3 regions of the Knoellia sp. AC549 genome follow, and region 2 is predicted to be linked to each of the others. Evidence: predicted binding sites of a transcription regulator. Region 2 holds the regulator's gene; each other region holds the start of a gene.

Region 1 (10,377 bases), 460 kb from region 2:
GGGTGGCACCCGTGGCGAGGAGCACGACGTCGGCCTCGACCAGCTCGGTGGCTCCGTCGAGGAGGGTCGCCTCCACCTGGGTGGCCGACAGCAACCGGCCGGTGCCACGGAGCACGCTCACCCCGACCTCGGCCACTCGCTCGGCGATGTCACGGCTCTGCGCGGCGGCGAGGTCCTTGACGCGTGAGTTGACCTCGGCGAGCTCGGCCTTGGCGTCGCGGACCGCGTCTCCCTCACCGTCCTCGAGGTGGACGCCGAGGTGGGCCGCCGTCTCGAACTCGGACATGTAGTCGGCCGTCGAGATGAGGGTCTTGGACGGCACGCAGTCCGTGAGGACAGCCGCACCACCGAGGCCGTCACGGTCGACGATGGTGACCTCTCCCCCGAGGTGTGCCGCGACGAGCGCCGCCTCGTAGCCTCCCGGCCCGCCACCGACAATGACGACCCGAGTCGTTCGCGCATTCACGCGGTCCATCCAACCACGCGGCGGCTACCCTGCTCGCGTGACCGACAACGCCTGGGCCTCCTCCCCGCTCGACCTCGCCGACCCGGCGACCGACCCCTTCGCCGTCGCTGACGCGGCCGCTGCGGTGATCCGCGAGCGCACGGGCATCGAGCAGCACGACGTCGCGCTCGTCCTCGGCTCCGGCTGGGGACAGACCGGGGACCTCATCGGCGAGACGCTCACCGAGATCGACAACACCGACGTGCCGGGCTTCGGCAAGGCTGCCGTCGCCGGCCACTCGGGCACGATGCGCTCGGTCGCCATCGGCGACACGGGCCGGCGAGCCCTCGTCTTCGGCACTCGTACCCACTTCTACGAGGGCCGCGGCGTGCGCGCCGTCGTCCACGGCGTCCGCACCGCTGCCGCCCTCGGGTGCGGCACCGTCGTCCTCACCAACGGGTGCGGCGGCCTGCGCGAGGAGTGGCCTCCCGGAACCCCTGTCCTCATCCGTGACCACATCAACCTCACGGCACACTCCCCCATCGAGGGTGCGAACTTCGTCGACCTCACCGACGTCTACACCCCCCGGCTGCGTGACCTGGCCCGCGAGGTCTACGGCGGGCTCGACGAGGGCGTCTACGTCCAGTTCCGAGGCCCGCACTACGAGACCCCGGCCGAGGTGCACATGGCCAAGGTCCTCGGTGGTGACCTCGTCGGCATGTCCACCTCGCTCGAGGCCATCGCCGCCCGCCAGAGCGGCATGGACGTCCTCGGCATCTCCCTCGTGACCAACCCCGCAGCGGGCATCTCGAAGACGCCGCTCAACCACGAGGAGGTCCTCGAGGCCGGCGCGGCCGCGGCCGAGCGATGCGGCCAGCTGCTCGCCGCCGTCGTCGCGAAGATCTGAGGAACCCATGTCGTATGCCGCCCGCCACGAGTCCGTGCCGACCGTCCCGTCCGAGGCCGGGACGGAGAACGACGAGCTGATCGCCGCTGCTCGCGCGTGGGCTGCCGACGACCCGGACCCGGAGACGAAGGCAGAGCTCGTCGCCGTGATCGACGCGGCCGAGTCCGGCGACGCCACTGCCGCCGCCGACCTCCTCGACCGCATGTCGGGCCTGCTCCAGTTCGGCACGGCCGGTCTGCGTGGCGCCCTCGGTGCCGGTCCCAACCGGATGAACCGCTCGGTGGTCATCCGAGCGGCAGCCGGCCTCACGGCATACCTGAAAGGACAGGGCCGGGCCGAGCCGTTCGTCGTCATCGGGTTCGACGCGCGGTTCAACTCCGACGTCTTCGCCCGCGACACGGCTGCGGTCGTCGTGGGAGCCGGTGGTCGGGCCAATGTGCTGCCGCGTCCGCTGCCCACACCCGTTCTCGCGTATGCGATCCGGCACCTCGGCGCTGACGCCGGGGTCATGGTCACCGCGAGCCACAACCCGCCCCAGGACAACGGCTACAAGGTCTACCTCGGCGACGGCTCGCAGATCGTGTCGCCCTCCGACGTCGACATCGCTGCCGAGATCGCGCGCATCGACCGGACCCTGGACGTGCCGCTGGCCGACGACGGCTGGCAGACGCTGGACGAGGAGGTGCTCGAGAGCTACCTGACGCAGGTCGTCGACGTCGTCTCGTCGGACACCCCTCGTGACCTCGTGGTGGTCCACACCGCGCTGCACGGGGTGGGTTCCGAGACCGTCGCGCGTGCGTTCGTCGCTGCCGGTTATGCCGCTCCACTGCCGGTTCCCAGCCAGGCACAGCCGGATCCGCTCTTCCCGACGGTGCCGTTCCCCAACCCCGAGGAGCCCGGCGCGATGGATGCGGCCCTCGAGCTGGCCGAGCAGACCGACCCCGACGTCGTCATCGCCAATGACCCGGATGCCGACCGGTGCGCTGTCGCCGTTCCGGGCCCGGGCGGGTGGCGGATGCTGCGCGGTGACGAGGTCGGGGTGCTGCTCGGTGCGCACCTGCTCGATCGCGGCGTGCCCGCGGATGCGGTGTTCGCCAACTCGATCGTGTCGTCGCGGATGTTGGCGACCGTGTGCCGGTCGGTCGGCATCGCGCACGAGGAGACCCTGACGGGGTTCAAGTGGATCTCGCGGGTGCCCGGGCTGCGCTATGGCTACGAGGAGGCACTCGGCTACTGCGTCGACCCGGAGCAGGTGCGTGACAAGGACGGTGTGTCGGCTGCTCTGGTGGTCGCGGAGATCGCTGCGTCTCTCAAGGCTGCCGGGGGCTCGATCTCGGAGCGGCTCGACGAGCTCGCGGTGGCGCACGGGGTGCACGCGACGGATGCCTTCTCGGTGCGCGTCGAGGACCTCGCACTTCTCGGCCAGGTCATGGCGCGGCTGCGCGCAGAGCCGCTGAGCAGCGTTGCCGGAGTTGAGGTCTCACGGGTCGACGACCTGGCCGCTGGTGACGGTGGGCTGCCACCGACCGAGGGCCTGCGCTACTTCCTGGCGGACGACTCGCGCGTCATCGTGCGCCCGTCCGGGACCGAGCCGAAGCTCAAGGTCTATCTCGAGGTCATCGAGCCGGTCGTCGACGGCGACCTCGCCGCTGCCCGCTCCGTAGCAACCCAGCGACTGGCCGGCATCAGGGCCGACCTCGAGGCCGCCACGGCACTCTGACGCCGAGGATGGACAAGCGGGTCCACCGACAGGTGGAGGCGCCGGCGGCACCTCCGTGGGCAGGATGGAGCCATCAAGGGGGAAGACTTCCCACGTGCCGAAGGAGAACCTCATGGAACGCCGCTACCTCAACATCGCCTGGCTGCTCACGGCGATCCTCGCCATCTGGGCGATCATCGCCGGGAACGTCGACAGCATCCCGAGCTGGACCATCGCCATCCCCGCCGTCCTCACCGGGTTCTGGTGGGCCTTCGGCCGCGGCGCCCTCGGGGACGGCCCCCGCAAGGACGAGGGCCCGAGCGTCTGACCGCCCACGCGGGCACACTGGTGTCATGGCTTTCCACGAGTCGTGGGTCGAGAAGCAGATCCGTGAGGCGCAGGAGCGCGGCGAGTTCGACAACCTGCCGGGCGCCGGCAAACCGCTGACCGGTCTCGACGACCCCGACCCCGACTGGTGGGTCAAGAAGATGATGGCCCGCGAGGGTCTGAGCATGTCCGATGCCCTGCCACCGGTGCTCCAGCTGCGGCGTGAGTACGCGACCTTCCCCGAGTCGCTGCTCGACGTCCGGACCGAGGACGGGGTCCGCGAGGTGCTGCGCGACTACAACCTGCGCGTCATCGACGACCGGCGACGGCCGGTGCTCGGCACGCAGTCACCGGTGTGGGCGCCGACCGTCGACGTCGAGGCGATGGTCGCGCGCTGGCGTGAGCTCCGCGACGAGCAGGCTGCTGCAGCTGCCGCAGCCGTCGAGGTCGCAGCGGGCGTCAGCGAACCCGACCCGCCTCGGAAGCGGTGGTGGCAGCGACTCCGGCCCTGACGGCATACGCGATGCCGGCCAGGCCGAGAGTGGTCAGAGCGCCGGCGGCGACGAGGTTGGAGGTGCGAACGGCCACGCTGTCCATCTGCGACGACAGCCACCACCCGACGAACCAGGGCTCAACGACTGCTCCGAGCGGCACGACCATCCGGGCCGCGATTCCCCATCGGCTGCGGAACCGCGCCAGCGCACCCACAAGTCCCAGGGGCGCTCCGGTCACGGCAGCAGCCACGAACCACAGGGCATTCGAGCTGAAGGACCCGAGCGGCATGAGCCCGGTCAGCTCACCGACGCCGTAGTGCACCACCAGCGCCCCGGAGCCGGCGAGGAGCCCGGCGAGCGCGGCCGGAGCACGGCGTCGCAGCAGTGCGCCCGCGAGGACGGAGATGCCGGCCCATACGGTGCCCGCGTTGAGCAGCAGGCTGAAGGTCCGCCGGACGCCGAAGAGCACCTGCTGCTCGCCCGAGAGCTGGGCGTCGGTCGTGATGTTGACGATGAGGGACGCGACGCCCAGAGCCACCACCGCCAGCGCCACCCACGACGCGCGTCGCGTCCATTCCCCCATCACCCGGGCAACCCTATTCGGAACGATGGCCACCGTCGTCGCGGTGTTGGGCGGACGCGGTCGACCGCCTCGGTCAGGCGAGGTGGCGGGCGAACCAGGCGTGACGGGTGATCGCGTACTCGACTTCCGCGTCGGCTCAACCCATCGGGTGCCACTCCATTTCAGATCTGTCACGTCAGTCGCGTCGGTCGTAGTGTGTGGCGCGGTAGATGAGTTGGGTTGCGCTGCAGCGGAATTGGTGTGGATATCGTCGTGACTGTCACCGAACACGTGTACGATGAGAGGTATGGAGGGGACACCAGCAACCGGAGGGCCTGAGGTTCAGGTCCGCTCCGTGGTGTCCAGTCTTGCTGCTGTGAATCCGGAGGGTTTGACCGAGCCGGAGCGGGTCGCGGCGGTGTCGGCGCTAGAGGCGTTGAAGGGTGCGGCAGCGGCTGCACAGGCGCGACTGACGGCGGCTGCAGTGCTGGATCGTGAGGCGTTGGGTGAAGACTCGCGCAGTGTGCGCGCGGACCTGGCTCTGGCGCGGCGCTGCTCGCCCACGTCGGCGGACCAGCACGTCGGTGTCGCGAAAGCGCTCGTGGGTGAGATGCCCGAGACGATGGCGGCGTTGACCCGTGGGGAGATCAGCGAGCGGCGGGCGATGATCGTGGTGCGGGAGACGGCCTGCCTGAGTGTGGAGCACCGCGCGGAGGTCGATCGCCGCCTCGCACCCACGATCGGGTCGTTGGGGGACAAGGTGCTGGCCGGGGCGGCCCGGCGTGCGGGTGCCGCGTTGGATGCGGCAAGTCTTGCTGAGCGCAACCGCCGCGCTGTCGCGAGTCGTCGTGTCAGTGTCCGCCCAGCCGCCGATGGGATGGCATGGCTGTCGATCCTGGGTCCGATGAAGGAGATCATCGGAGCCCACGTCGCCCTGACGGCCGAGGAGTCTCGCCGTCACCAGATCGACCCGGACCTGCCGGCGGAGCAGTGGGAGGCCGCCGCGGCAGCGGCACGTGCCGACACCCGCGGCAAGGGTGCGTGGCTCGCCGACCGGGCCCTCGAGCTCCTCAGTGGTCGGGCGAAGGGTCAGCCGCAGCCGGTCGAGGTCAACATCGTCATGACCGACAAAGTCCTGCTACCGGCCGCGTTCGGTGGCCAGCCGCCTGCTGACGACGTGGCTGTCGTTCCTGGTTGGGGCCCGATCCCCGGCGCCGAAGCTCGCGCCCACCTCGCTGCACTGCTCGACGACGCTGACGTGGACGCCAAGACCACCGTGTGGCTGCGAAGGCTGTTCACCGACCCCTCCGGTCGCGACCTCGTCAGCCTGGACTCCAAGCGTCGCCGCTTCCTCGGCGGGCTCCGCCGCTTCCTGGAACTGCGCGACCCCACCTGCCGGGTCCCATGGTGCGACGCTCCCGCGATTGAGTCAGATCACGTGGAGGCGATCCATACCGACGGCACCACGTCGGGAGCCAATGGCGCTGGGCTCTGCAAACGCCACAACCTCGTCAAGGAAGAACCCGGCTGGCACGTCAGGGTCCAGTCGACAGGCCTCGACGGGACCGGAGCACACGGCATACGCATCACCACCCCGACCGGACGCGTCCACGACTCCACCGCTCCACCCATCCTTGGTGAGGGCTCGGTTCCACCCGATCCCGTCCACCTCCAGGACCGGCCCCTGCCCAACGACCCCTGGGGTGGCTGGATCCCCGACCCACCCGACGACTGGTTCACCCAGGACGTCGAGATGCGGGTCGCCTGATCGTCGTGCAGTTCTCACGCGGGCGTCGGCTCGTGTTCGCCTGGTCTGCCTAACGTCGACGGACGTGACCCGACGCCTTCGACCGATCCTTCTCCTGACCGCCGCCACGATGACCGTGCTTCCGGGGATCGCCACAGCGAGTCCTCAGCCGGGCCAAGGACGGGGCTCCGAAGCGTCCGCCGCGCAGCTCCGGGTGATCCAGCACAACACCGACCACGTCCCCGCCGCCTGGGACTTCGTCGTCGGCCAGGTCGACGCCTTCGAGCCCCAGCTCGTGGCCGTGCAGGAGGTGTGCCGGCCGTGGTTCGAGGCGCTGCAGGCCGAGCACCCGAGCTGGACCTTCGCCTACCACCCGCGCAAGCTTCCACTTCGGCAACAGCAAGAACCCCGGGTGTGGCGGCGACTGGATCGGCGAGCTCATCATCTACACCGGCGCAGCGAACCGCCCGACGATGACGCCCGACTACCCCAACAACAACGCCGACGGGGTCGAGAAGTTCGGCATGGCCTGTGTCGAGTTCCGCCGCGAAGGCATCCCGACCCTGGGTTGCTCGACCCACCTGTCAGCCTTCCCGACGTCCGGGGGACGCGGCACCCAGCCCGAGCGCGGTCCGCAGGTCCAGGCGGTCATCGACCACACCCAGCCCTACCGCGCAGCAGGGTGGGCCGTGGTCGTCGCTGGTGACCTCAACATGACCTCGGCCGCCGACAACCCCGACAACACGCCCATCATGAGCCAGCTCGTAGGGCCCGAGGTCGGCGGCACTGGAGACTTCTACGACGGCTCCCAGCACGACTGCACCTGTCGGCTCACCACCCCGACCACCGACAAGAACCAGCGCATCGACTACGTCCTCTGGTCGGGGAACCGGACGCCTTGGGCCGGTGCAGCCACCATGGAGCGGCTCGACAGCCCCGCGGGCCACCACCTCCTACGCTCCGTCGGCACGCTGTCCCGGCGGATAGACTCCCGGAGTGAGTACCACCAAAGCGGCCGTTGAGACGACGCTCGACCCGACGGCCCGAGCCCGGGACCTGCTCGACGTCTCCCGGCTGACCAACCAGTCCCTGACGCGCTGGCTCCACGGGCTCCCGGGCGTCGACCAGGTCGGCTGCGAGGCCCGCGCGGCAGATCTCGGCACCCGTTCGATCAAGACGACGAGCAAGGCGTGGGCCGTCGACCTGGCCATCTCGATGATCGACCTCACCACGCTCGAGGGCGCGGACACCAAGGGTCGTGTCCGGGGCCTCGCGTCCAAGGCGCTCCTCCCCGACCCGAGCGACCTCAGCACCCCTCGCCCGGCGGCGGTCTGCGTCTATGGCGACATGGTCAGCACCGCCAAGGAGGTGCTTGGCGACAGCGGAGTCAAGGTCGCAGCCGTCGCCACCGCCTTCCCCAGCGGGCGCGCGAGCCTGGCCGTCAAGCTCGCCGACACCAAGGACGCGGTCAGGGCCGGCGCCGACGAGATCGACATGGTCATCGACCGCGGCGCCTTCCTGTCCGGCGACTACCTCACGGTCTTCAACCAGATCGCCAAAGTCAAGGAGGTCTGCGGAGACGCTCGGCTCAAGGTCATCATGGAGACCGGCGAGCTCAACACCTATGACAACGTCCGCCGCGCCAGCTGGCTCTCGATGCTCGCGGGTGGCGACTTCATCAAGACGAGCACCGGCAAGATCCAGCCCGCCGCAACGCTCCCCGTCACGCTGATCATGCTCGAGGTCGTCCGCGACTGGCGCGACCTCACCGGCACCCAGGTCGGCGTCAAGCCGGCTGGGGGCATCAAGACGAGCAAGGACGCCATCAAGTTCCTCGTCACCGTGAGCGAGATCGCGGGCGAGGACTGGCTCGACAACCACTGGTTCCGCTTCGGCGCGAGCAGCCTGCTGGGCGATCTGCTCCTCCAGCGCCAGCGGATGACGACGGGCGCCTACTCGGGCGCCAACTACATCGCCGACGACTCCCCCTCCACGGCCTACTGAGCCCCGTGACAACGAAAGACGAAGCCTGATGCCCACGTTCGAGTACGCACCGGCTCCCGAGTCCCGCGCCGTCGTCGACCTCAAGAGCTCCTACGGGCTCTTCATCAACGGCGAGTTCGTGAGCGGGTCCGGAACGAGCTTCAAGTCGATCAGCCCCGCCACCGAGGAGGTCCTCGCCGAGGTCTCCGTGGCGAGCGAGGCGGACATCGACGCCGCCGTCAAGGCTGCGCGGACGGCATACACGCGCGTCTGGTCCCGGATGAGCGGCGCCGACCGCGGCAAGTACCTCTATCGCATCGCCCGCATCCTGCAGGAGCGTGCGCGCGAGTTCGCGGTCCTCGAGAGCCTCGACAACGGCAAGCCGATCAAGGAGAGCCGCGACGTCGACATCCCGCTCGCCGCAGCGCACTTCTTCTACAACGCCGGTTGGGCCGACAAGCTCGGGTATGCCGCGTTGCCCGGTGGTGACAACCCGCAGCCTCACGGTGTGGTCGGGCAGATCATCCCGTGGAACTTCCCCATGCTCATGCTCGCGTGGAAGATCGCCCCGGCCCTCGCGACCGGCAACACCGTCGTCCTCAAGCCCGCCGAGACGACACCGCTCACGGCGCTGCTCTTCGCCGAGGTGTGCCAGCAGGCCGACCTCCCGCCTGGCGTCGTCAACATCGTCACCGGTGCCGGCCCGACCGGTCAGGCGATCGTCGACCACCCCGGCATCGACAAGCTCGCCTTCACCGGCTCGACCGGCGTGGGCAAGATGATCGCCCGCGCGATCGCCGGCACCCGCAAGAAGGCCACGCTCGAGCTCGGTGGCAAGGCAGCCAACATCGTCTTCGACGACGCCCCCATCGACCAGGCCGTCGAGGGGATCGTCAGGGGGATCTTCTTCAACCAGGGTCACGTCTGCTGCGCCGGCTCGCGCCTGCTCGTCCAGGAGTCCATCGCGGACGAGGTCGAGAGCCGGCTCAAGCGCCGCCTCGGCACCCTGCGGGTCGGTGACCCCCTCGACAAGAACACCGACGTCGGCGCCATCAACAGCCGCGCCCAGCTCGACCGCATCATCGCCCTCACGGACGCCGGCGAGGGTGAGGGCGCCGTCCGCTGGGACAACGGCTGCGATCTGCCGAGCAAGGGATTCTGGTTCAGGCCAACGGTGTTCACCGGTGTGACGCAGACCCACCGCATCGCGCAGGAGGAGATCTTCGGTCCGGTGCTGTCGGTGCTGACCTTCCGCACCCCGCAGGAGGCCGTCGCCAAGGCCAACAACACGCCCTACGGCCTGTCCGCGGGCATCTGGACCGAGAAGGGCTCGCGCATCCTCTGGATGGCCGACCAGCTTAAGGCCGGGGTCGTCTGGGCCAACACGTTCAACCAGTTCGACCCGACCAGCCCGTTCGGCGGCTACAAGGAGTCCGGCTACGGCCGCGAGGGCGGCCGACACGGACTCGAGCCCTACGTGAAGACAGGGGTATGACCCACATGCCTAGAGTTGATGTGAAGAAGACCTACAAGCTCTACATCGGTGGCAAGTTCCCGCGCAGCGAGAGCGGTCGCTCCTACGAGGTCTACTCCGCCGCGAAGGGCAAGGCTCAGAAGGGCACCTTCCTCGCCAACGCGGCGCAGGGCTCGCGCAAGGACGCCCGGGACGCGGTGACCGCAGCGCGAGCCGCGCAGCCGGGCTGGGCCAGCAGAACGGCATACAACCGCGGTCAGGTCCTCTACCGCGTCGCGGAGGTCATGGAGGCCCGTCGCCCACAGCTCGTCCAGGAGGTGCGCGACGCCGAGGGGCTGACGGCCGCGGCGGCGGAAGCCGTTGTCTCGCAGGCGATCGACCGCTGGGTCTGGTATGCCGGGTGGTCCGACAAGTACGTCCAGATCCTCGGCGGGATGAACCCCGTCGCCGGCCCGTACTTCAACATCTCGGCGTCCGAGCCGACCGGTGTCGTCGCGGTGCTCGCGCCGCAGGAGTCGAGCCTGCTCGGCCTCGTCTCGGTCATCGCGCCCGCCATCGTGTCCGGCAACGCGGTCGTCGTCGTCACGAGCGCTGACCGTCCGTTGCCGGCGATCACCCTGGCCGAGTGCCTCGCCACGTCGGACGTGCCCGGTGGCGTCGTCAACATCATCACCGGCAGGGCGGCCGAGATCGCTCCGTGGCTCGCGAGCCACCGCGACGTCAACGCCATCGACCTTGC
Region 2 (10,377 bases):
GGCCACCGCGAGGTCGCACTCCCCGGCACGCAGCGCGGCCAGCGACTCACGCGGCTCGCCCTCGCTGAAGGTGATGGAGACGCCCGGGTGCTCGGCCTTGACCTTGGCCAGGGCCTTGGGGACGAGGGTCGCCGAGGCGCTGGGGAACGCCATGAGGCGGACGCGGCCAGAGCGCAGCCCGGCGATGGCGGCGACCTCCTCCTCGGCGGCATCGAGGGCCGACAGGACCGGCCCGGCGTGGCGGGCCAGCACGGCACCGGCCTCGGTGAGGCGCACGCTGCGGCCGATGCGCTCGACGAGTGTCGTGCCGGTGCGGGTCTCGAGGCGACGGACCATCTGCGAGATGGCGGGCTGGGAGTATCCGAGTGAGAGCGCCGCCGCGGTGAAGCTGCCTTCGTCGGCGATGGCGCGCATGACCCGGAGGCCGGCTGCATCAATCATGGATCCATCCTATAACAGTCAGTTATCAATCGGCCAGTCCTCTGCACGCCGCGTGATGCGCTGACGGACGAGGGTCGGGCGTATCTGGCGGTGGTGCCGAGCCCTCCTCTCCAGCATGAAGGCCACGATGCGAAGGCGGACAGCCCGCCGCAGCCACCACCCGGACGTCAGCTGTGACGCCCTCGGCCGGTGGCACTGGAGGTGCCAGTGCGGAGCCGGAGCGTACGCGGGCGGGTCGGCCACCGACTGGCGCTGGATGGTCACGGGAGCGCTGGTCCACCAGAGCGCCTGCCCGGGCGAGTGATGCAGCGCGGTGCGTTGGGCGACCTACGATGGTGGGGTGAGTCGAGAGGTGTCCGTGGGTGAGGTCGCATCGCTCCTGCGCGACCGCGGCCCTGCGTTGGTCCTGACCGGCGCCGGCATCTCGACCGAGAGTGGCATCCCCGACTACCGCGGGCCCGACGGGAAGCGGCGGGTGACACCCATGTCGCACCAGGAGTTCTGTGCGACCAGTGATGCGCGACAACGTTATTGGGCCCGCAGCTTCATCGGTTGGCAGCGCTTCTCCGTCGCCGAGCCCAACGCCGGGCACCGAGCCGTCGCCGAGCTCCAGCGCGTCGGCGCGATCGGCACCGTCATCACCCAGAACGTCGACGGCCTCCACCAGGACGCCGGCACGCGCGACGTGATCGAGCTCCACGGAAGCCTTGCCGACGTCGAGTGCCTCACCTGCGGCGAACGCACCGACCGTGACCTCGTGCAGGCCTTCATGGACGACGCCAACCCCGGGTTTGCCTCTCTGGCTCTGGGACTGGTCGGCGACGGCTCACGGGTGAGCAGCCAGATCCGGCCCGACGGCGACATCGTCCTTGCCGACGAGGCCGTGCAGACCTTCGTCCCGCCTCGCTGTCTCCTGTGCGGGGACGACACCCTCAAGCCCGATGTGGTCTTCTTCGGCGGCTCGGTGCCCAAACCACGGGTGGAGCAGTGCTTCGCCCTCACCGAGGCCGCGCCGGTCCTCGTCGTGCTCGGGTCGTCGCTCAAGGTGATGAGTGGATACCGGTTCGTGCGACGCGCCGCGGCACACGGCATACCCGTCGTCGTCGTCACGTTGGGCCCCACGCGTGGAGACGCCGAGACAACGCATCGGATCGATGCGCCGCTCGGCGTCACGTTGACCGCCCTGGCGCGGGAGCTGGCCGCGCGGGTGGGGTGAGCCCAGCCGCTCAGATGCGACGCAGGACCGCCGTGACCTTGCCGAGGATCGTCGCGTGGTCGCCGTCGATGGGATCGAAGGACGGGTTGTGCGGCATGAGCCAGACCTTGCCGTCCTTGCGCTTGAACGTCTTGACCGTCGCCTCGTTGTCGAGCATGGCCGCCACGATGTCGCCGTTGTCGGCATTCGGCTGCTGACGCACCACGACCCAGTCACCGTCACAGATCGCGGCGTCGACCATCGAGTCACCGACGACCTTGAGCAGGAACAGTGAGCCCTCGCCGACGATCTGTTTGGGCAGGGGGAAGACCTCGTCCACCATCTCCTCGGCCATGATCGGCACGCCGGCGGCGATGCGGCCGAGCACGGGCACATAGCTCGCCTCCGGCCGCGTGTCGCCCGATCCCGTCGGGTCGAGGTCGGCGTCGATGTCGTCAGGAGCCGCTCCACCTCGGTAGCCGCGGATATCGCTCGGCGTGTCGGGGGAGATGACCTCGAGCGCGCGGGGCCGGTTGGGGTCGCGGCGCAGGTAGCCCTTCTTCTCGAGGGCGTGCAGCTGGTGCGACACCGAGCTGGGGGAGGTGAGGCCGACGGCCTGGCCGATCTCACGCATGCTCGGCGGGTAGCCACGGCGGTCGACCGAGTTGCGGATGACGTCGAGAACCTTGCGCTGCCGCACCGTCAGGGTGCCGTCGCCCGGGTCACGGTCGGGCAGCTGGTGGACGTCGGCGTCGTCCTGGCGGCGCTTGTCGCTCATGGTTCGTCTCCTCAGAGGGCGTTGTCGGTGGCGCCTGATTGGCTTTCTGACATGAGCACAGACTACGGAGTTCGGGCAGGTGTTTCAAACATCTGTTCGACGCGTGTCTTGAACTCCTCGAACGTCCGTGCTAGAAATCGTACAAGCGTTCGTTCGAACACCGTTTCGAGCGTGACACCGATCCAGGAGGACACCATGAGTGCAGTTGCAGTGCTGGACGGCACGACCATCGGGTATGCCGCACCGCGTCCGGTTCCGCGTCGCTCGACGCAACCGCGCCTCGTGTCGGTCCCCACCGGCGCGTCGGTGCCGGTGTTCGCGGCGCCGGCGCTGAGGGTCACCCGCGCCGGTCGTCTCGCCCTGACGAGCCTCGTTCTCCTGGTCGCTCTCGTGGTCGGACTCGTCGCCCTCACGGGAGGAGCGGCTGCGTCGGCGCCCGACGTGACGGTGACGGTGCAGCAGGGGCAGACCCTCTCCGAGATCGCCGCACAGCACCTCGCCGGGGTGTCGGTCGCGACCGGTGTCGCCGAGCTGCAGGCGGCCAACGACCTTGCCACGGCCCAGGTCCGGGTCGGTCAGACCATCGTCATCCCGCAGGGCTGACGCACACACTCCGAGCCGCTTCGACCCCGGTTCGGTCCTGAGTCCTTGGATGAGCTTCGACCCCTCTCCGACTCAGCATGGAGGGCGCCCCGCCACTCTTCGCGCGGGGCGCCCTTTGCTGTCTCGTCTCGGCCGCGGGTTGGTCGCGTTCCAGCGACAGGCGTGGCGTCGAGGTCGGACGCGAGAGGTCGCTCCGGTGCAATAAGACGGGGCTGTATGCGCTTGGACCTGTCATGACGGACGAGACGGGTGGACGCGTGCAGAAGGTCAGGCAGCTGCGAGTGGTGGTCGAGGCGGAGGACTACGACGCGGCGGTCCGGTTCTATCGGGACGTCCTCGGCATGGACGAGATCGCCGCGTTCTCCTCAGGAGGGGAGGACCGCGTCGCGATCCTCGAGGCGGGCCGGGCGACCTTCGAGATCGCCAGTCCTGCGCACAGGATCGCGATCGACGCCGTCGAGGCGGCGGGGACGCCGAGCCCAAAGATCCGGATCGCGTTCGAGGTGGACGACGCCGAGTCGGCGACCCGCGAGGCGGAGAGTGCTGGAGCAACCGTGGTCGCCGAGCCGGTCCTCACCCCATGGATGTCGCTCAACTCCAGAGTCGACGCTCCGGCGGGCCTGACGATCACCTTCTTCGAGGAGACCGAGGACTCGCACGAACGGGCCGAGCGCGACGGGTTCGGCACCAACGACGCCTGACCCGATCCACTGCTGCTCACGGGGGAGTCGGACGCCTCACCCTCAGGCGAAGACGAGGTTCAGGGGTAGGTCGTGGAAGGCTGCCAGGAACTGCGCGGCTTCGGCGATGCCATCGCGTTCCGCGTGGTCGAGGTCGACCTCGGGGCGGACGGTGACCGTGACGCGCTTGGCCTCGGTCCTGCGCTTGAACGTGCCGAGGTCCTGCCCGGCGACGACGACGATCCCACCGGCAGCCTCGGAGATGAGTCGGGTCCGGTCGGCGTCGGGGTTGCTCCTCGGGAAACCGGTCGTGGGATAGGTCAGTGCCGCCTCGTCGAAGGTCGACAGCAGGTATGCCGTGTGCTTGCGCGACGCGCGGGCCGTCACCGTGGGGTCGTACCAGAGGGTCTCGCCCTGGCACTCGACGGATTCGAGCGGGTGCGTCGACTGAAGCGAGCTGGAGGTCATGATCTCCGCTGTGGCAGAACGGATCTCGGTGAGGGTGAGCCCGCTCCAGCGCTGGAGGTCGCGCTCGGAGGCAGGGCCGTGCCCGGCGTGGAACCGGTGGGTCAGCTCGACGAGCGACCTCGCACGCGACCACGTGTCCGACTCCGCCGACGGGATCGTCTCGTCGACCAAGGCGTAGGTGTGCTCGGTGCCCCGGGGTGGCCCGGAGCAGATGACGGCCCTCACCTCGGCGCAGATCAGCTGGTGCGCCATCGTCTCGCCCGGTCCCGGCAGGCCTGCGGCGGCGAACTCCGGCCCGATCTCCTTGCGCGTCATCGACCGACCTCCGTGAAGGAGCTCGCGCAGGAGGTCGATGCCCCGGTCGATGATCTCGGGCGTGAGTCCCAGCTGGCGGTGTCGGGCCGGCATGGCGGCCTCGACCTTGCCGCCGGTGAGCCCCTGGATCCAGCGAAGGTCCTGTGGCGCGACGTGGTGCCACGTCGGTCGGAGGATGTGCGTGCGCACCCAACCGCCGGCCGACTGCTCGGCCAGCACCGCGGCATACGTCGGCGCGCGTGAGCGCATGGCGAGGGAGTGCGCTGCGAGCGGCGCGTCCTGGCTCTGGACACAGGTGAGCAGGCGGACAGCATCGGCAGCGTGGGGGAGCGGCGCGGACGAGAGTCGTTGGACAGCGAGGCGTCGCCGGATGACCCACTCCCGGGTCACGTGTCGGGGCATGGCCACATCCTGCCGCGCTCAGGCCGGCAGGGTTCGGCGCATCGTGAGGCGCGGCATCTTGCTGGCCGTCGCCCCGGTCGTGCCGACCACCTCGAAGCCACAGCGTTCGAACATCGCTCTGGTCCCGACGAACGCCATCGTGAGGTCCATGCGGCCCTGCGGGTCGACGGGGTGGGCCTCGACGGCGGGAGCTGCGTTGGCCCGTGCGTAGTCGACCGCACCCTCGATGAGGTGCCGGGTCACCCCGCGCTTTCGAAAGCCGCTGCGGACGACGATGCAGACGATGCTCCACACCGGGAGGTCGTCGGTCGGGGGCATGAGCGCGGACCGCTGGAGGCGGGTGATCTCGGCGCGGGGCCCGATGTTGCACCAGCCGACCGGCTCGCCGTCGAGATAGGTGATGACGCCCGGTGGATGCTCACGCTCGCAGAGGGCGCGCATCGCCAGCTCCCGCTGGTCCTCCCCGGTGCCGCCGAGCTCGGTGACCTCGGCCGCGGTGAGCCGATGGGAGAGGCACCAGCAGTGCGTCCTGCGGCGGTTCCTGTTGACGACGGTCACGAAGTCCTCGAACCGGTCGGGCGTGACCGGATGCGTCTCCCACACGGGCTCGGAGGTCATGGGACCCATGATGCCCGCGGCCCACGACAGGAGCCGCTCAGCTCGTGGTCGGGCTGGGAGTGGCGCTCGGCAGCTGGCTGGGGTCGACGAGCACGAGGTCGATCTCCCACTGGCCCTCACAGTCGGCGGCGCGCACGAGCGCCTGCCCCGCGGCATACGTCCCGGAGGTGAAGAACACCTCGGCCTCGAACCCCTCGTTGTCCATGCCGGCGGGTCGGAAGCCAGCCGCGGTGACGGCGTCCTGGATCGAGACGGTGAGCTCCTCGAGCGGCTGGGTCGAGACGGCCCGGGCGTTCACGTGGCCCTGGGTCGAGCTGACCCTCGTGACCTCGCCGACCCCGTCGAAGGACAGGCCCGACGGCAGGAGCGCGATCTCGGAGGCCGGGGCAGCGCTGGGTGTCGGACAGGCCTTCCCCTCACCATCTCCGGACGAGCACCCGACCAGAGCACCGACGACGACGACGCCGACCCCCAAGTGAGCCGCGAGACGGGTCCGGGAGGCGGGCATTGGACAAGTCTATGGACAGTACTCACAGGTAGTCCGTCCAGACCCTCGACCTAGTCAGTTGTGACGACTAGGTTGACCAGATCGTGGTCCGCCGACGGGGCCGACCCGACCCTGCAGGCAGGAATGCAAGTGGCACTCGCACACAAGAAGTGGTGGCCGCTCGTCGCCGTGACAGCTCTGGCCGTACCGGTCGGCGTCTCGGCGGCCTCCGTGGCGGAATCGGAAGACAAGAAGCGACGCACCAGCGCTGCGAAGCAGCAGGACCGGCCCTCGGCCGACCCGACCGGCGCCGAGGAGTGGATGTACCTCCAGCGTGCCAACGCCGACGGGTCGATCCCGCAGGACGCGGTCAAGGAAGCGGTGGCGCAGTCCACCTCCATGGGCAGGACGTCGCAGGGCAGTCCCAGCACCGACCAGGTGTGGGGCAACCTCGGCCCGTCCAACATCGGTGGCCGCATCCGCGACATCGCGGCCGACCCGACGACCCAGGGCGTGTCCTACATCGCGACGGGCACCGGCGGCCTCTGGAGGTCCACCGACAGCGGCGCGACGTTCGACGTCGCCTGGGACGACCAGCTGCCCCAGTCCATGGGTGCGGTGGCTGTCGACTCCAAGGGCGTCGTCTGGGCCGGCACCGGCGAGCCCGACCACGGTGGTGGCTCGGCCTACTACGGCAACGGTGTCTACAAGTCCGGCGACGACGGCGCGACCTGGACCAACATGGGCCTCAAGGACAGCGACACGATCGGCCAGATCGTCATCGACCCGCGCGACGACGACCGCGTCTTCGTCGCCGTCATGGGCGCGCTGCACGACACCGAGCCGACCCGCGGCCTCTTCCTGACCGAGGACGGCGGCTCCACGTGGGAGCGCGTCATCGTCCCCGGATCCGCCGCCACGGGCGCGATCGACGTCAGCATCAACAAGAGCAACCCCGACGTCATGCTCGCCACCACCTGGGACAAGATCCGTGACGAGAAGTCGCGCATCTACGGGCCGAACTCCTACCTCTACCGCTCGACCGACGCCGGTCGCACGTGGACCGAGATCCAGGACGCCCCGCTGCCCCAGAGCGAGACCAACCCGGCGCTGCAGACCCCTGACAACCTCGTCGGCCGCATGGGCGTCGACTTCTCCGACAGCGACCCCAACCGCGCCTACCTGATCTCCAGCACGGCCCGCGGCAACTTCAACGGCTTCTTCACCAGCGCCGACGCCGGCGCCACGTGGACGGCGGTGGGTTCGACGAGCACCGGCACGCTGCAGAACGTCAGCGGCGGCTTCGCATGGTGGTTCGGCCGGGTCTATGTCGACCCCCAGGACCCGCAGCACGTCTTCGTCGCCGGTGTCCAGCTCGCCGAGAGCCTCAACGGTGGCCAGACCTGGACCACGTCGCAGACGCCGCACGCCGACCAGCACGGCGTCGAGTGGGACCCGTTCGTGGAGGACAAGGTCTACCTCGGCAACGACGGTGGCTTCTACTGGTCCACCCAGAACGGTGCGGCTCGCGGTCTCTGGCAGAAGACGCCGGACCTGCCGGTCACGCAGTTCTACGCGATGGACGTCTCGCTCCAGAACCCGCAGCGCCTCAACGCCGGTGCTCAGGACAACGGCTCGCTGAAGTCGTGGGCCCTGGACAACAGCACCAACGGCGACTGGTTCAACTTCGTGGGTGGCGACGGGATGATGAACCGCATCGACCCCACCAACGACCGCAAGTACTACGGGTGCTCGCAGAACGGTGGCTGCCGCGGCTTCGTCGGCACGGACACGGGGCAGTCGGCCTTCAACATGAGCATCCCCGGTCTGCGCAAGAACTGGGTCGCACCGTTGGAGTTCGCTGCCGACCCGCGGATCATGTTCGGCGCCAGCGAGTACGTCAGCCGGATGAACACCGATGTGGGCCAGCGTCGCTGGGAGCAGATCAGCCCGGACCTCACCGAGGGCACCGAGCCTCGGGCACCGGGGTTCGGCACGATCACCGCGATCGGCACGACCAAGGCTGACCCCAACCTGGTCTACGCCGGCACCGACTCGGGCCTCATGTGGGTGTCGCGCAACGCGATGGCACCGGCAGCCGAGGTGACGTGGACCAAGATCGAGAGCCCGACCTTCCCGGGCCGCTGGGTCACCCGCGTGACGGTCGACCCGCAGAACCCGAAGGTCGCCTGGGCCAGCTTCTCGGGCTGGCGCTCGGGCGATGGCTACCCGCACCTGGTCATGACCCGGGACGGCGGCAGGACCTGGTCCGACATCGTGGGCAAGCGCGTTCCGCAGGCGCCCATCAACGACGTCATCCGGCACCCCACCAAGGCCAACTGGCTCTTCATCGCCACCGACGTGGGCGTCTACCGGACGACCAACCTGGGCAAGACCTGGATCAAGGTCGGTGCCAACCTCCCGCTCGTCCCGATCAACGACATCGACCTGCCGGACGGCAGCGAGACGCTCTACGCCGCGACCTACGGCCGCAGCATCTGGACGACGTCTCTCGCTGACGCCGGCTGAGCCCTGCCGTCGATCAGCAGCCGGCCACCCCGACGTCCCGCCCTCGGGCGGGGCGTCGGGGTGGCCGCGCTGTGCCTGCTCTTCCTCGCCCCCCTCGCCGTCATGGGGCTGGGCTCGCTGCAGCGTCCCCTCCAGCCGCCACCGGACGGGCTCGACCTCTGGCCCGACCCGGCGACCTGGTCGAACTACGGGACCGTCGCCGACTTCATGCCCCTGCTCCGGCTCATGCTCAACTCGCTGCTTCTGGTCGCGGTGGCGGTCCCGGTGACCGTGCTCGTGACGTCGATGGCGGGTCTGGCGCTGGTCACGTCGCGGGGTCGCACGCGCGCCCTCCTCGCCGGTGTCTCGGTGCTGATGATGCTCGTCCCGGCCTCCGCCCTGTGGGTGCCGAGAGTCGTCGTGCTGCGGACCCTCGGCCTCACCGACACCCCGCTCACGGTGGCGCTCCTCGCCCTCGCCGGGACGACACCGTTCTATGTGCTCCTCTTCGCCCTGGCCTACTCGCGCATCCCGACCTCGGTGCTCGAGGCCGCGACGCTCGAGGGCATGAGCCCGTATGCCGTGTGGCGGCGGATCGCGTTCCCGCTCGTCCGCCCGGCGGCCGTGGCGGTCGCCGCGTTGAGCTTCGTGTACTACTGGTCCACGTTCATGGATCCGCTGACGCTCGTCGCGTCACCGCGCCACTGGCCGGTGGCGCTGGGCCTGCGGAACCTCAGTGAGATGGAGACTGCCCTGTATCCGATCTATCTCGCCGCCGCGGTCATCGTCACCGCGCCGGCGCTCCTCGCGTTCCTCGTCAGCCAACGGGCGTTCTTCGCCTCCGTGGTGAAGCGATGAGGCGCCGCCGGTGGAGCAGCGCCCTCGCCGGCGCTGCGGTGGTCGCCGCCGGTCTGGTCGCCTGTGGTGACCCGGGCCCCTCCGGTGAGGGCGAGCCGGCGGCCGGTGGTGGCGGCGCTGCCAGCGCGCCGATCACCTTCCAGGTCAAGGCCGAACCGGAGGAGGCGGCGGTCTATCGCAGTCTCGTCACGGCATACCAGGGCTCTGGTGGTGGTGACGTCGAGATGGTCCCGGTGGGCCGCAAGGACCACCTGACCCGCCTGTCCACGGCGTTCGCGTCGGGGGACGCGCCCGACGTCTTCCTCATCAACTACCGCGAGTACGCGCCGTTCGTGCAGCGTGGCGCGGTTGAGCCGATCGGGCCCCTGCTCGCCGAGAACGGCATGAACCGCGGCGACTACTACGAGGAGCCGCTCAAGGCGTTCACCTATGGGGGCGACCTCCAGTGCATGCCGCAGAACATCTCCTCGCTCGTCGTCTACTGGAACACCAAGCTCTTCGCTGCAGCCGGTGTCGAGCCGCCCAAGCCAGGCTGGACGTGGGACGAGTTCGCTTCTGCCGCAACGTCTCTCACCAAAGGATCCGTCAAGGGCATCGGCATCGACCCGTCGATCACGCGCATGGCGCCGCTCATCTGGAGCAAGGGCGGCACGGTCGTCGACGACACGGCGAAGCCGACGCGCACGACGTTGCACGAGCCCGGAGCGCGGGCCGCACTGCAGCAGGTCGTCGACCTCATCGCCTCGGGTGCCACTCCCTCCAAGGAGCAGATGGCGGCGCAGGGGCTCGAGGAGCAGTTCATGACGGGCAAGGTCGCGATGTTCATGAGCTCGCGCGTCGAGGTCCCGGCACTGCGTGAGCAGAGGGGACTGGAGTTCGACGTCGCCGGGCTGCCGTCACTCGGCCAGCCTGCCTCGGTGCTCCACTCCGACGCCTACTGCATCGCCGCCAGCTCGCCCAACAAGGAGGCCGCCGCGAAGTTCATCGCGTATGCCGTGGGGCAGCAGGGCCAGACCGTCACCGC
Region 3 (10,377 bases), 180 kb from region 2:
GACGCACTCGTCGGCCAGTGCGAGCGTGGCGCCGACGAGCTGGGCGGCGCGGCCGTTGTCACCGGCGATCTCGAGGGCGCGCAGCCACATCTCCTCGCTGCTCGCGAGGTGACCGGCGTCGGTGACCCGGTCGAGGTGGCGTGAGTCGAGGACCACCAGCCGACGTGCGGCGTCGAGGATGTCGACGGTGCGCACCCCGTCGCGGTCGGCGTGCCGGACCGCTGCGGTGATGACGGCGGGGACGCGGGCCTCGTCGGCGAGGCCGAGCAGGTGGCGGGCGTGGACGCGGGAGCCGGGGGTCCCCTCGGGCCCACCGTTGCCGACGACCTCGATGGCGAGCGCCTCGGGTGGCAGGAGCGTCCGCCACCTCTCGAGCCGGGCTCGGGCCTCGACGGGGCGACGGGCGAGGAGCGCCCGACCCACGTCGGAGTCCGGTCCGAGGAGCACCCGCAGGCGACTTTGTGCCCCATGGGGACCATCCGCTCGATGGTCACCGATGCTGGAACGGTCCCAATGGGGCACAAAGTCGGAGTCGCCGCCGCGGCACCAGCGGGCGAGGAGGTCGGGCAGCGTCACGGGGACACCGCGCTCACCGCGCAGGTGGGTGTCTGTGACGAGCCGGCACAGGGCAGCCCAACCGAGCCCGGGACCGGTGCCCGCAGCCCGTCCCCGGGCGAGCACGGTGACCCGCGGCAGCCGTGGGTCGACGACGGCGCCGCCACGCACCGGCGTGCGGGCCTTGCGCGCGGGGCGCCCCGTCACGGGCTCCCCGACGGCGAGGTCGACACCGAGGATGGGGTCGATGCCGGCCCGGCGACAGGCCATCGCGAACCGCACCGCGCCATAGAGACCGTCGCGGTCGGTGAGGGCCAGGGCAGGCTGCCCGTCGGCGGCGGCCCGTTCGACGAGGTCCTCCGGGGTCGAGGCGCCGAACCTCATCGAGAAGCCGGACGCGGCGTGCAGGTGGACGAAGTCGTTCATGCCGTCTCTCGAGCGGCGGCGAGGCGACGGGCAGCACGCTCGCCACGCGGCATACCCAGGGTGACGGTGACAAGCTCGACGAAGGTCTCGGCGGCGCGCAGCAGGTCGTCGGCCTCGCGCACCGACACCCGGACCGTGCGCGACTCGATCTCCTCGCGACGCACGGCCGCGAGGGCGAAGAAGTCGGCCCACTCGCCGAGCTCCGGGGCGTGGTTCGCGACCAGCGGCCACAGGTCCTGACGGCTGCGTCCGCGTCCGGAGTGACCGGCGACGAGGGCGGCGGCGGCCCGCATCGCGGCATCCTGGGAGGTGACGTAGCGAGCGGCAGCCAGCTCCGCGGCATACGCCTCGGCAAGGCACTGGCGGGACTGTTCGAGCAGGGCGAGGGCAGGGGCGGCACCCACGGCGGTCAGTCCTGGGCCCGGAGCAGGACCCAGGGGTCGCTGCAGCCGTCGGCGGCGTCGGAGGCGAGGTCGTAGACGCCGGTGCCAGCAGCGCTGCCGGCCTCGACCCGCCAGACATGACGTTCGGGACGCGCGCCGAGGTCACCGAGGTCGCGCCACCACGACCGGCGCTCGCTCCAGTCCTCGAGGACCTCTCGGACGACGAGGATGCGGCCGCGCCAGACGAACGCACGCGGGCGGCAGCGGACGGCGAGCGAGCCATCCGTGGCGGGCGCCGCGGCCTCGACCCGGACCTCGACGCGTTCTTCGTACCGGCGCACCACGACATGGCCTCCTCAGGCAGGATGGGATGGAGTGAGAGGGGCGATCGAGATGATCGCCAAGGTTCGAACGCCTGTTCGAACATCTCCACTGTACAACCGCCGGACAGCACGCCGTCAAGCCCCTACGCTGACGGCATGAGCCAGCCCGGGGACGCCGTCTCTCAACGAGACCTGAGCAACCACCCCTCGGTCGCTGCCGTGCTGAGCACCCTTGCGACACACCATGTCCAGACCGTGGTGCGCTACCTCCCCGATGCCGTCCGCACGGCTCGGGCCGCCGCCGAGGCACTCGGGGTCTCCCCCTCCGAGATCGCCAACTCGCTCGTCTTCGCCGGGCGCCGCCACGACGGCTCGACCGAGCCGCTCCTCGTGCTCGCCTCGGGTGGTCGCCGCGTCGACCAGGACCGCATCGCCGCCCTGCTCGACCTCGCCGCCGTCGAGAAGGCCACGCCCGAGCAGGTGCGCGAGTGGACCGGCTTCGCCATCGGCGGGGTGGCGCCCGTCGGTCACCCCACTCCCCTGCGCACCGTCGTCGACGTGACGCTCAGCAGCTTCGACGTGGTGTGGGCCGCGGCCGGGCACAGCCACTCCGTCTTTCGCACGACGTACGACGAGCTGCTGCGCATCACGAGCGGCAAGGCGATCCAGGTCGACTGACGCCGGCCACGAGAGGCGGGACGGCCGCGTCGCCGGGATGACGAGCGCCCCTCCACACTCACCGACCCGGCCACGCGGCCGCGTGATCACTCTGGCGGCAACAAAGGTGGCGCCGGATCAGTACACGTACTCAGGTTCGGCAGGCCCGAGGTACTCAGACCAGGGTCAGCGAGCCCCCGCGGACAGGCCGAGGTTCTCGTAGACCTCGAGCGTCGCCGTGGAGCGGTTCATCGTGATGAAGTGCAGCCCCGGTGCGCCCTCGGCGAGCATGCGCTGGGCCAGCTCGGTCGCGATCTCGACGCCGACCGCACGGACCGCGGCCGGATCCTCGCTCACGGCCTCGAGCCGGTCGACGACCGGCTTGGGCAGTGGCGTCCCCATGAGCTGCGACATCCGGGTGATCTGCCTGAGGTTGGTCACCGGCATGAGTCCGGGCGTGATCGGCAGGTCGCGGTGCTCGGCGACCCGGTCACGCAGGCGCAGATAGCTGTCGGCGTCGAAGACCATCTGCGTGACCGCGAAGCTCGCGCCCGCATCGGCCTTCTTGAGCATGATGTCGACGTCGTGGTCGAGGTCCGGGGAGGCCGGGTGCACGTCGGGGAAGGCCGCGACGCCGATCGTGAAGTCGCCGAGCGTGCGGATGAGCGACACGAGGTCGGTTGCGTGGTTGAGGCCCTCGGGATGGGCGACCCACTCGCCACCGGGGTCGCCCGGCGGGTCGCCACGCAACGCAAGGATGTTGCGCACTCCCGCGGCGGCATACTGCCCGATGACCCGGCGGACGTCCTCGACGGACGCACCGACGCAGGTCAGGTGGGCCAACGGGGTGAGGGTCGTCTCGCGCGCGATGCGCTCGGTGACCCGGACGGTGCGGTCCTGGGTCGTCCCCCCGGCGCCGTAGGTCACCGACACGAAGTCGGGTCGGACCCGCTCGAGGCGTCGGATGGCATCCCACAGCGCCGCCTCGGACACGTCGTCCTTGGGCGGGAAGAACTCGAAGCTCACCGAGGGCCGCTCGGAGGAGAGGAGCTGGGGGATGGAGCGGGGTGCCATGGGGTGAGATTAGTCCAGTGGGCAGGCCGTAGGCTCAGGCCCACACCCCGTGAGATGCGTGAGATGCGAGGAGCGTTCGTGACCAGCCCGTTGGACGAGGCAGATCTCCGCGCTCGCGTGCAGGCCTGCATCGACGACGAGCTGCGGCGCCAGGCCGTCGTCCTCGACGAGCTCGGACCGGACGTCACCGACCTCCTCGACCGCGTCGGATCCCTGCTCGCCGGGGGCAAACGACTGCGGGCCGCCTTCCTCTACTGGGGCCACCGGGCCGCCGGCCGCGCCGACTCGAACGAGCTCGTGCGCCTCGCGACCGCCATGGAGTTCTTCCAGGCCGCGGCGCTCATCCATGACGACGTCATGGACGACTCGGACACCCGACGGGGTATGCCGGCCGCCCACCGCGCGCTCGCCGCCGTCCACACCGAGCGTGGCTGGGGCGGTGACGACGAGCGTTTCGGCGTGGCGGGCGCCATCCTCGCCGGCAACCTCTGCCTCACCTGGACCGACGAGCTGGTCGCCACGAGTGGGCTCGACGCGGCCGACCTGGCGCGGGGACGTGTGGTCTTCGACCGGATGCGCACCCAGCTCATGGCCGGGCAGTTCCTCGACGTCGTCGACTCGGTCCGCCCGTGGGACGACCTGCCGGCAACCGAGCGCATCGAGCGGGCGCAGCGGGTCATCCGCTACAAGAGCGCCAAGTACACCGTCGAGCACCCGCTCCTCATCGGCGCCACGGCCGGGGGCCTCGGTGAGGCTGATCTCGCCTACCTGTCGTCGTACGGCCTCGACCTCGGGCACGCCTTCCAGCTGCGTGACGACCTCCTCGGGGTCTTCGGCGACCCCGAGGCGACGGGCAAGCCGGCGGGCGACGACCTGCGCGAGGGCAAGCGCACCGTGCTCATCGCGCACACCCTGAGCGGCACCGACGACGCCGGACGCCAGCTCCTCCGCACCGCCCTCGGCGACCCGAACCTCGGGACCACCGCCGTCGACGACCTTCGAGCGGTCATCACCGCTTCCGGCGCCGTCGACGCGGTCGAGTCCGAGATCGGCCGTCTCGCCGCCAGTGCCCGCGCCTCCCTCGCGGCGGCCACCGGTGTCGCCCCCGACGCAGCGGTCATCCTCGACCAGCTCGTCGAGATCAGCACCGCCCGCACCGCCTGACCCGCCTCGACAGCGATTCGCCTCAGGTGGACCGGTTCAGGGCCACCTTGCGCACCATCACGCAGTTGCCCAGGCCTTTGGGGCGGTCATACGTGAAGCCCTCGCGCTCGTACATCGTGCGGGTGCCGTTGTAGAGGAACGACGAGTTCTTCTTCCGTTTCCCGCCGGTGTCGTGGGGGTAGCCCTCGACCACGCCGCCGCCTGCCTGCGCGATCAGGTCCACGGCTCCGCGCAGGGCAACCGACGCCAGCCCCTTGCCACGGTGGGCCTTCTCGACCTGGATGCAGGTGATCCGGTAGTCGGGCAGTCGCTCGGCCGTGGCCAGATACTCCTTGCGGTGGTGGATGCCGGGTAGCTCCTCAGGTGTGCCGTACTCCGCCCAGGCGATGGCCAGGTCCCCGTCGTAGACCAACGCCGCGTGCGCGATCCCCTCGTCCACACGGCGCCTCTTGAACGCCCGGTTGTCCTCGACGGCGCTGTCCGGCTCCCGGTCGTCGGGATGGAACCAGGTGCACCAGCAGCTGGCGAACATCCCCTTGTTGCGCTCGACGAGGGCGGCGAAGTCGTCAAAGGTCTCCGGAGTGAGCGACCTGGTCGTGAGCTCGGACATGTTGGCAACCTAGACCGCGTCGGACGTGGACTCCTACCGTTCGGCCCCCCAGCGTCCGAGGGCAGCGATCGCCTCGCTTAGTGCGAGCCCTCGATCGGTCAGCGCGTAGGCGCGTGTGTTGTGCCGAAGAGGCAGTCGGGTCAGCACACCGGCGGCCTCCAACTCGCGCAGGCGGGTCGCCAGCATGTTTGTCGGCGTCCCGAGGTCGCGCTGGAGGTCGCCGTAGCGCTGCGGGCCCTCGAGCAGCCGCTCCACGATGAGCAGCGCCCACCGGCTTCCGACGATGTCGAGGGCCGCGGCCAGGTCGCTCACTCGGCGGAGTCGGTGTTCGGCTTCATCCAGAACGGCGAGTAGTGGTAGCCGTCGGGATCGTCGAACTGGCGCTGGTACATGAAGGGGTAGTCGTCGATGTCGCCGACTCGTCCGCCGGCTGCACCGGCACGGTCGACCAGCTCGTCGACCGCCTCCCGGCTGCCGAGGTCGAACGACACCGTGACCTTCGAGGGTGTGTCCGGTCCGCCGATCACTTCCTCGACTCCCCCGATGCTCGCGTACATCTCGCGGCTGCCGAGCATGAGGTACTGCTCCGGCGCGATGGCGAAGCACGACACGTTGTGGTCGGACATCTCCGGGTTGAGCGTCCAGCCCAAGGCCGTGTAGAAGGCGGTGGCGCGCTCGACGCTCTGGACGGGGCAGGTGATGAAGAGGCTCATGCGGCCATACTTGCAAAATGCAAGTGCGCCGTCAAGGGCTGCCCCATCTCTCACCGGGACCGTTAGCTCAGCGCACCCACACGACGTGCGTTCCGGCGGTACGGAAGCCGGCCGAGAGCCACTGACCCAGCTCGTCCCCGTGCGCGTAGCCGACGAGCGGTCGGCCGGGGTTGAGGACGGCTGCGCACGCGACCATGGCGGCAACATCCTCAGTCCCGTCGGCAGCGGCCCACGCGTTGGAGAGCTCCACCGTGGTGCCTGCCTCGTGCAGCACGGCGCCGCCGACCAGCTCCTTGCTCTCGCGTTGGGCGAGGATCGTGAAGCGCGGGTGCTCGAGGAATGCCGGAAGGAGCACTCCCGTGTAGTCGTGCAGCTCGTTCCATGTCACCAGCTCGTCAGGCTCGGCGACGACGCCCCACCCATCGGGCAGGGTGGCTTGAGGGGAAGCCGCTTCGCGGTGCAGCCAGTCCGCCTCGAACAACCGCTGGAACCCGGCAGGCTCGAGGTCGACCGTGCCGTACGAGTCGGCGACGGAGCAGTGCTCGAACGGCTCCATGGCGCGCAGCACACGGTCGACCGTGACGTCGCGCCGCAGCGTCTTGGCGGCGGAGTGCCACGGGGGCGGCTCAGCGAGCGCCCACCACAGGGCGTCGTCGGACCGGGTGGGGATCCCGTGCACGGCGAAGACGTCCTCGTACCACGCTTGGCTCGCGCGGACCCCGGCCTCGTGCTCCGCCGCCGTCTCCCCTGCCACCCTCCAGTGGTACCAGAACGGAGGCTTCACGGTCCGGTGGACGAGGAACGTAGGCGGGCACTCCGTCACCTGATGCGACGTACGAACCCGCCCGCTCATCGTGGCGTGTTCGGATGTCCGAGCAACGTGACCCGCTGTGTTGTGATCCGGGTGCGAGGGACCTCCTCGACCTGCGATCTCGGTCTGATTCGGTGTGGCAGTCGGACCAGCCAGTCCCTAGGGTCAACCCCATGAAGCGGGTGTGCAAGGTCGGTGTCCAGCTGCCGGAGGTGGAACGGTTCCTCCCGTGGCCCGAGTACCTGGATCTGGCGCGACGGGTGGAGGCATCCGGCTACGACTCGGTCTGGGTGGGTGACCACTTGCTCTACGACTTGCCGAATGGGGTGACGCGGGGGCCGTACGAGGCCTGGACGACGCTCGCGGCCATCGCGGCAGTGACGGAGCGGGTGGAGCTCGGGCCGCTCGTCGCCTCGACCAGCTTTCACTCCCCGCCGATGCTGGCCAAGCAGGCCGCGACCGTGGACGCGATCTCTCAGGGGCGGCTCATCGTCGGGCTCGGCGCAGGCTGGAACCGACGGGAGTACGACGCGTTCGGCTTCCCCTATGACCGGCGCGTCTCACGCTTCGAGGAGGCGCTGGCGATCATCGTCCCGCTGCTGCGGACGGGGCGCACCACCTTCCATGGGGAGTTCTATGACGTCGAGGACTGCGTGCTCGACCCGCGCCCGGTGAGGGAGGGTGGCCCGCCGATCATGCTCGGCTCCACCGGCCCTCGGATGCTGGGCATCGGGTTGCCGGTCGTGGACTCCTGGAACGTCTGGTGGAGCCGGTACGACAACTCGGTGGAGCGCTTCGCGGAGGAGAAGTCGAAGGTCGATGCTGTGATGCCGAACGGGCGGCACGTAGAGGCAACCGCTGCCGTTCTGGTCACCCTCCCCGGCGCAAAGGGCCGGCTGATGGGTGACGTCTACGACGCGAAGGTAAGGACGGTCACGCCCGACGATCTCTGCGACCACGTGCAAGGGCTGTCACAGGCCGGCGCGACGCACCTCCAGCTGGTGTTGGACCCGATCACAGCCGAGTCGATCGACGTGGTGGCGGAGTCGCTGGCTGGTCTCGACGGCTGACTGTCGAACGAGGGTCAGGCCTCGAAGCGGTCCACACGGCAACGGGCGAACTGGTCTACCGTGCCGTTCCCGAGGATCTCGTCGGCGGCCAGGCGCCCCACCGTGGGGCCCAGGCACAGTCCAGAGTGCATGACGGCGAGGTAGAGGCCCGGCAGTGACCGGTGACCGCCGATGATCGGGCCCTGGTCCCCGGGCATCGGCCGGCGCCCCAGCTGGTAATCGAGAAGTCGCACGTTGTGCCCGCCCTCGAAAGCGGAGGCCAGCCGCTCGACGGCCCGAGCGGCCAGCCTGGCCAGCGCACCGACGCCGTGGGCATCTTCCCCAACCGCACACTGGAGCCCGATCGCAGTGTTAGTTCCGAATGGGGCGAAGCGCACGAAGAGCGAACCTGATCCGGATCCGGGGGCACGAACCTGATGGAAGCGCCGGACACGTCTGCCGAACCCTCTCCGATGTGTCTCTATGACCACGGTCATGTGTGGGATGCGTTCCACAAGGTCGGCCCGAAGATCCTTTGGTTGACTGCCTCCATGTCCCGAGCGATGAAGTGGTTGATTGCGTTCATCATTGCGATGGCCGCAAACTCGATCGCTGGCATCTGGCTGGAGGGCGACAGCGCTCAGATGGTTCGGTTGGCGCTTACCGTCGTGATGATGGGCTGCGGAGCAACGGCCTTCTTCGTTTGGTTCCGCGAGTCCCAGCGATGACTGGTCCCTACGACCCCCCGAAGCCGACCCGAGAGCAACGTCGGTCCGTTTTCCTGTGGTCTCTCGGCCTCCTCACCGTCGTCGTCGCAGGAGTCGTCTTGCGGGTTGCGTTCGAGGACGAACCCTTGGTCCGTATCGCCTTGACAGTTGTTGCCGTCCTCACCGCAGCAGTACTCATTGGCGGGTGGCTGAACCTTGCAAAAGTACTTCGTGACCTCAAGGTCAGAGACCGCGAGTGAGGACCGTCCTGGTCCCAGTCAATGGCGCGTGGCCCGCCATGGAGGCGCCTCAATAACGACGATCTACAGGACCCTGATGCGGGCACAGGCGGACCGATGTGTCCTCGGTGCGGCTCGTCACGCTGCCCGGTCCACGCCAGCCCGTGCTCGTCCTGGGACTCGTCGTCCTTTCCTCCGCAGCCGTAGCGATGCATCCGCGACTCATCCAGCGCACTAAACGCGGCTACTTGTTTCATTGACGGCAGGACCGGTGCCTGCGCAGGCTCGGTTCAGGTGCCCGGGTTCGTCGCTCTCAATCGCGGCTGCCCACGATGATCGTGTGGCTCTCACATGGACTGCGCCGCCCGGGCACCGCCGGGCAGGAGAGGCTCAAGAAGGGATTGCTCTGCTCGAAGTAGCGGTGCCCTCCACGCCCAACCATCACAGGTTCAAGGCGACGGAGGACGTCATGGAAGAGCAGGTTCCGCGGGTTGTTATCGGGATGGATCCGCACAAACGCAGCGTCACGATCGAGGTGATGCTCGCCGACGAGACGGTCGTGGCTGGTGGCCGGTTCGACACCACGGTCGAGGGTTACCAGGCGATGCTGGACTTCGTCGCCGGGTGGCCGGACCGGGTCTGGGCGATCGAGGGCTGCGAAGGCATCGGCCGGCACATCGCCCACCGGCTCCTGGCCGACGGACAAGACATCGTCGACGTGCCGGCCAAGCTCTCCGCTCGGGCGCGGGTGTTCGCCACCGGGCAGGGCCGCAAGACCGACGCCACCGACGCGCACTCGGTCGCGCTGGTCGGCACCCGCATGGCCGGGCTGCGACCCGTGGTGTCCGACGCCCAGCTCGAGGTGCTCCAGCTGCTGGTGGATCGGCGCCGCTCCATCGGGGACGAGCACACCCGCAAGATCAGCCAGCTGCACCGGATCCTGTTGGAAATGCTGCCTGGTGGCGCGAAGAAGTACCTCTCCGCGGCCCAGGCCAAGACCCTGCTCGCCGGCGTGCGCCCGCGTGACGTCGTGGGCAAGACCCGCAAGCGGGTCGCGGCCGAGCTCGTGGCCGACCTGGAACGGATCTACACCCGCAAGAAGGCCGCCGACAAGGAGCTCAAGGACCTCGTCGCCGCGACCGGGACCTCCCTGCTCGACCTGCACGGCATCGGCCCCTCCGGCGCCGCACGGCTCCTGGTCGAGGTCGGGGACCTGTCCCGCTTCCCCGACCGCAACCATTTCGCGTCCTGGACCGGCACCGCCCCCATCGACGCCTCCTCCGGCGACCACGTGCGCCACCGCCTCTCCCGCGGCGGAAACCGACAGATCAACCGGGTGCTGCACATCATGGCCACGGTCCAGCTGCGCACCCCCACCACCGAGGGACGCGCCTACTTCGACCGGAAGAAAGCCGCCGGCAAGACCTCGATGGAAGCGATGCGATGCCTCAAACGGCGCCTGTCCGACCTCGTCTACCGAACGATGCTCGGCGACTACACCGCGAGCAAGGTGACGAGCCCGGGAGGGCAACGGGGCAACGACTCTGACTCCAGCGCGACCGGCTCACAACCCCACGCCGGCTCTTCGGACAAGCCACTTCCCGGACCCGCCACCACCAAGCCTACGACCAGCCTCCCGCGGGCGTCTTGACACAGAAGGGAGCCA

What was found. Region 2 encodes LexA, which represses DNA repair genes until DNA is damaged. Its sites were predicted from a motif close to TCGAACANNTGTTCGA; they were not measured.
Positions count from the first base shown of each region.
Region 1: ACZZ98_RS13380 (HNH endonuclease signature motif containing protein) is a predicted target of LexA. The motif match lies at 4,718-4,733, and genes of this name have one in related genera.
Region 3: ACZZ98_RS16505 (YbaK/EbsC family protein) is a predicted target of LexA. The motif match lies at 1,772-1,787, and genes of this name have one in related genera.

Region 1 covers NZ_OZ409890.1:2,740,636-2,751,012, reverse strand. The annotation lists gene ACZZ98_RS13410 (NAD(P)H-quinone dehydrogenase) at 1-475, opposite strand, end outside; gene ACZZ98_RS13405 (purine-nucleoside phosphorylase) at 504-1,352, shown strand; gene ACZZ98_RS13400 (phospho-sugar mutase) at 1,360-3,072, shown strand; gene ACZZ98_RS13395 (hypothetical protein) at 3,167-3,379, shown strand; gene ACZZ98_RS13390 (DnaJ family domain-containing protein) at 3,405-3,890, shown strand; gene ACZZ98_RS13385 (hypothetical protein) at 3,838-4,455, opposite strand; gene ACZZ98_RS13380 (HNH endonuclease signature motif containing protein) at 4,811-6,202, shown strand; gene ACZZ98_RS13375 (endonuclease/exonuclease/phosphatase family protein) at 6,655-7,203, shown strand; gene deoC (deoxyribose-phosphate aldolase) at 7,178-8,185, shown strand; gene ACZZ98_RS13365 (aldehyde dehydrogenase family protein) at 8,214-9,659, shown strand; gene ACZZ98_RS13360 (aldehyde dehydrogenase family protein) at 9,665-10,377, shown strand, end outside.
Region 2 covers NZ_OZ409890.1:3,203,271-3,213,647, forward strand. The annotation lists gene ACZZ98_RS15605 (LysR family transcriptional regulator) at 1-441, opposite strand, end outside; gene ACZZ98_RS15610 (Sir2 family NAD-dependent protein deacetylase) at 782-1,657, shown strand; gene lexA (transcriptional repressor LexA) at 1,668-2,414, opposite strand; gene ACZZ98_RS15620 (LysM peptidoglycan-binding domain-containing protein) at 2,610-3,017, shown strand; gene ACZZ98_RS15625 (VOC family protein) at 3,251-3,718, shown strand; gene ACZZ98_RS15630 (winged helix DNA-binding domain-containing protein) at 3,761-4,882, opposite strand; gene ACZZ98_RS15635 (GNAT family N-acetyltransferase) at 4,901-5,500, opposite strand; gene ACZZ98_RS15640 (hypothetical protein) at 5,538-6,008, opposite strand; gene ACZZ98_RS15645 (WD40/YVTN/BNR-like repeat-containing protein) at 6,138-8,516, shown strand; gene ACZZ98_RS15650 (carbohydrate ABC transporter permease) at 8,577-9,353, shown strand; gene ACZZ98_RS15655 (ABC transporter substrate-binding protein) at 9,350-10,377, shown strand, end outside.
Region 3 covers NZ_OZ409890.1:3,380,166-3,390,542, reverse strand. The annotation lists gene ACZZ98_RS16520 (DNA polymerase III subunit alpha) at 1-981, opposite strand, end outside; gene ACZZ98_RS16515 (SAV_6107 family HEPN domain-containing protein) at 978-1,385, opposite strand; gene ACZZ98_RS16510 (DUF6504 family protein) at 1,391-1,708, opposite strand; gene ACZZ98_RS16505 (YbaK/EbsC family protein) at 1,844-2,365, shown strand; gene metF (methylenetetrahydrofolate reductase [NAD(P)H]) at 2,531-3,418, opposite strand; gene ACZZ98_RS16495 (polyprenyl synthetase family protein) at 3,497-4,582, shown strand; gene ACZZ98_RS16490 (GNAT family N-acetyltransferase) at 4,605-5,192, opposite strand; gene ACZZ98_RS16485 (winged helix-turn-helix transcriptional regulator) at 5,226-5,504, opposite strand; gene ACZZ98_RS16480 (VOC family protein) at 5,501-5,905, opposite strand; gene ACZZ98_RS16475 (hypothetical protein) at 5,973-6,659, opposite strand; gene ACZZ98_RS16470 (LLM class flavin-dependent oxidoreductase) at 6,890-7,786, shown strand; gene ACZZ98_RS16465 (hypothetical protein) at 7,801-8,019, opposite strand; gene ACZZ98_RS16460 (hypothetical protein) at 8,203-8,493, shown strand; gene ACZZ98_RS16455 (hypothetical protein) at 8,490-8,732, shown strand; gene ACZZ98_RS16450 (IS110 family RNA-guided transposase) at 9,214-10,362, shown strand.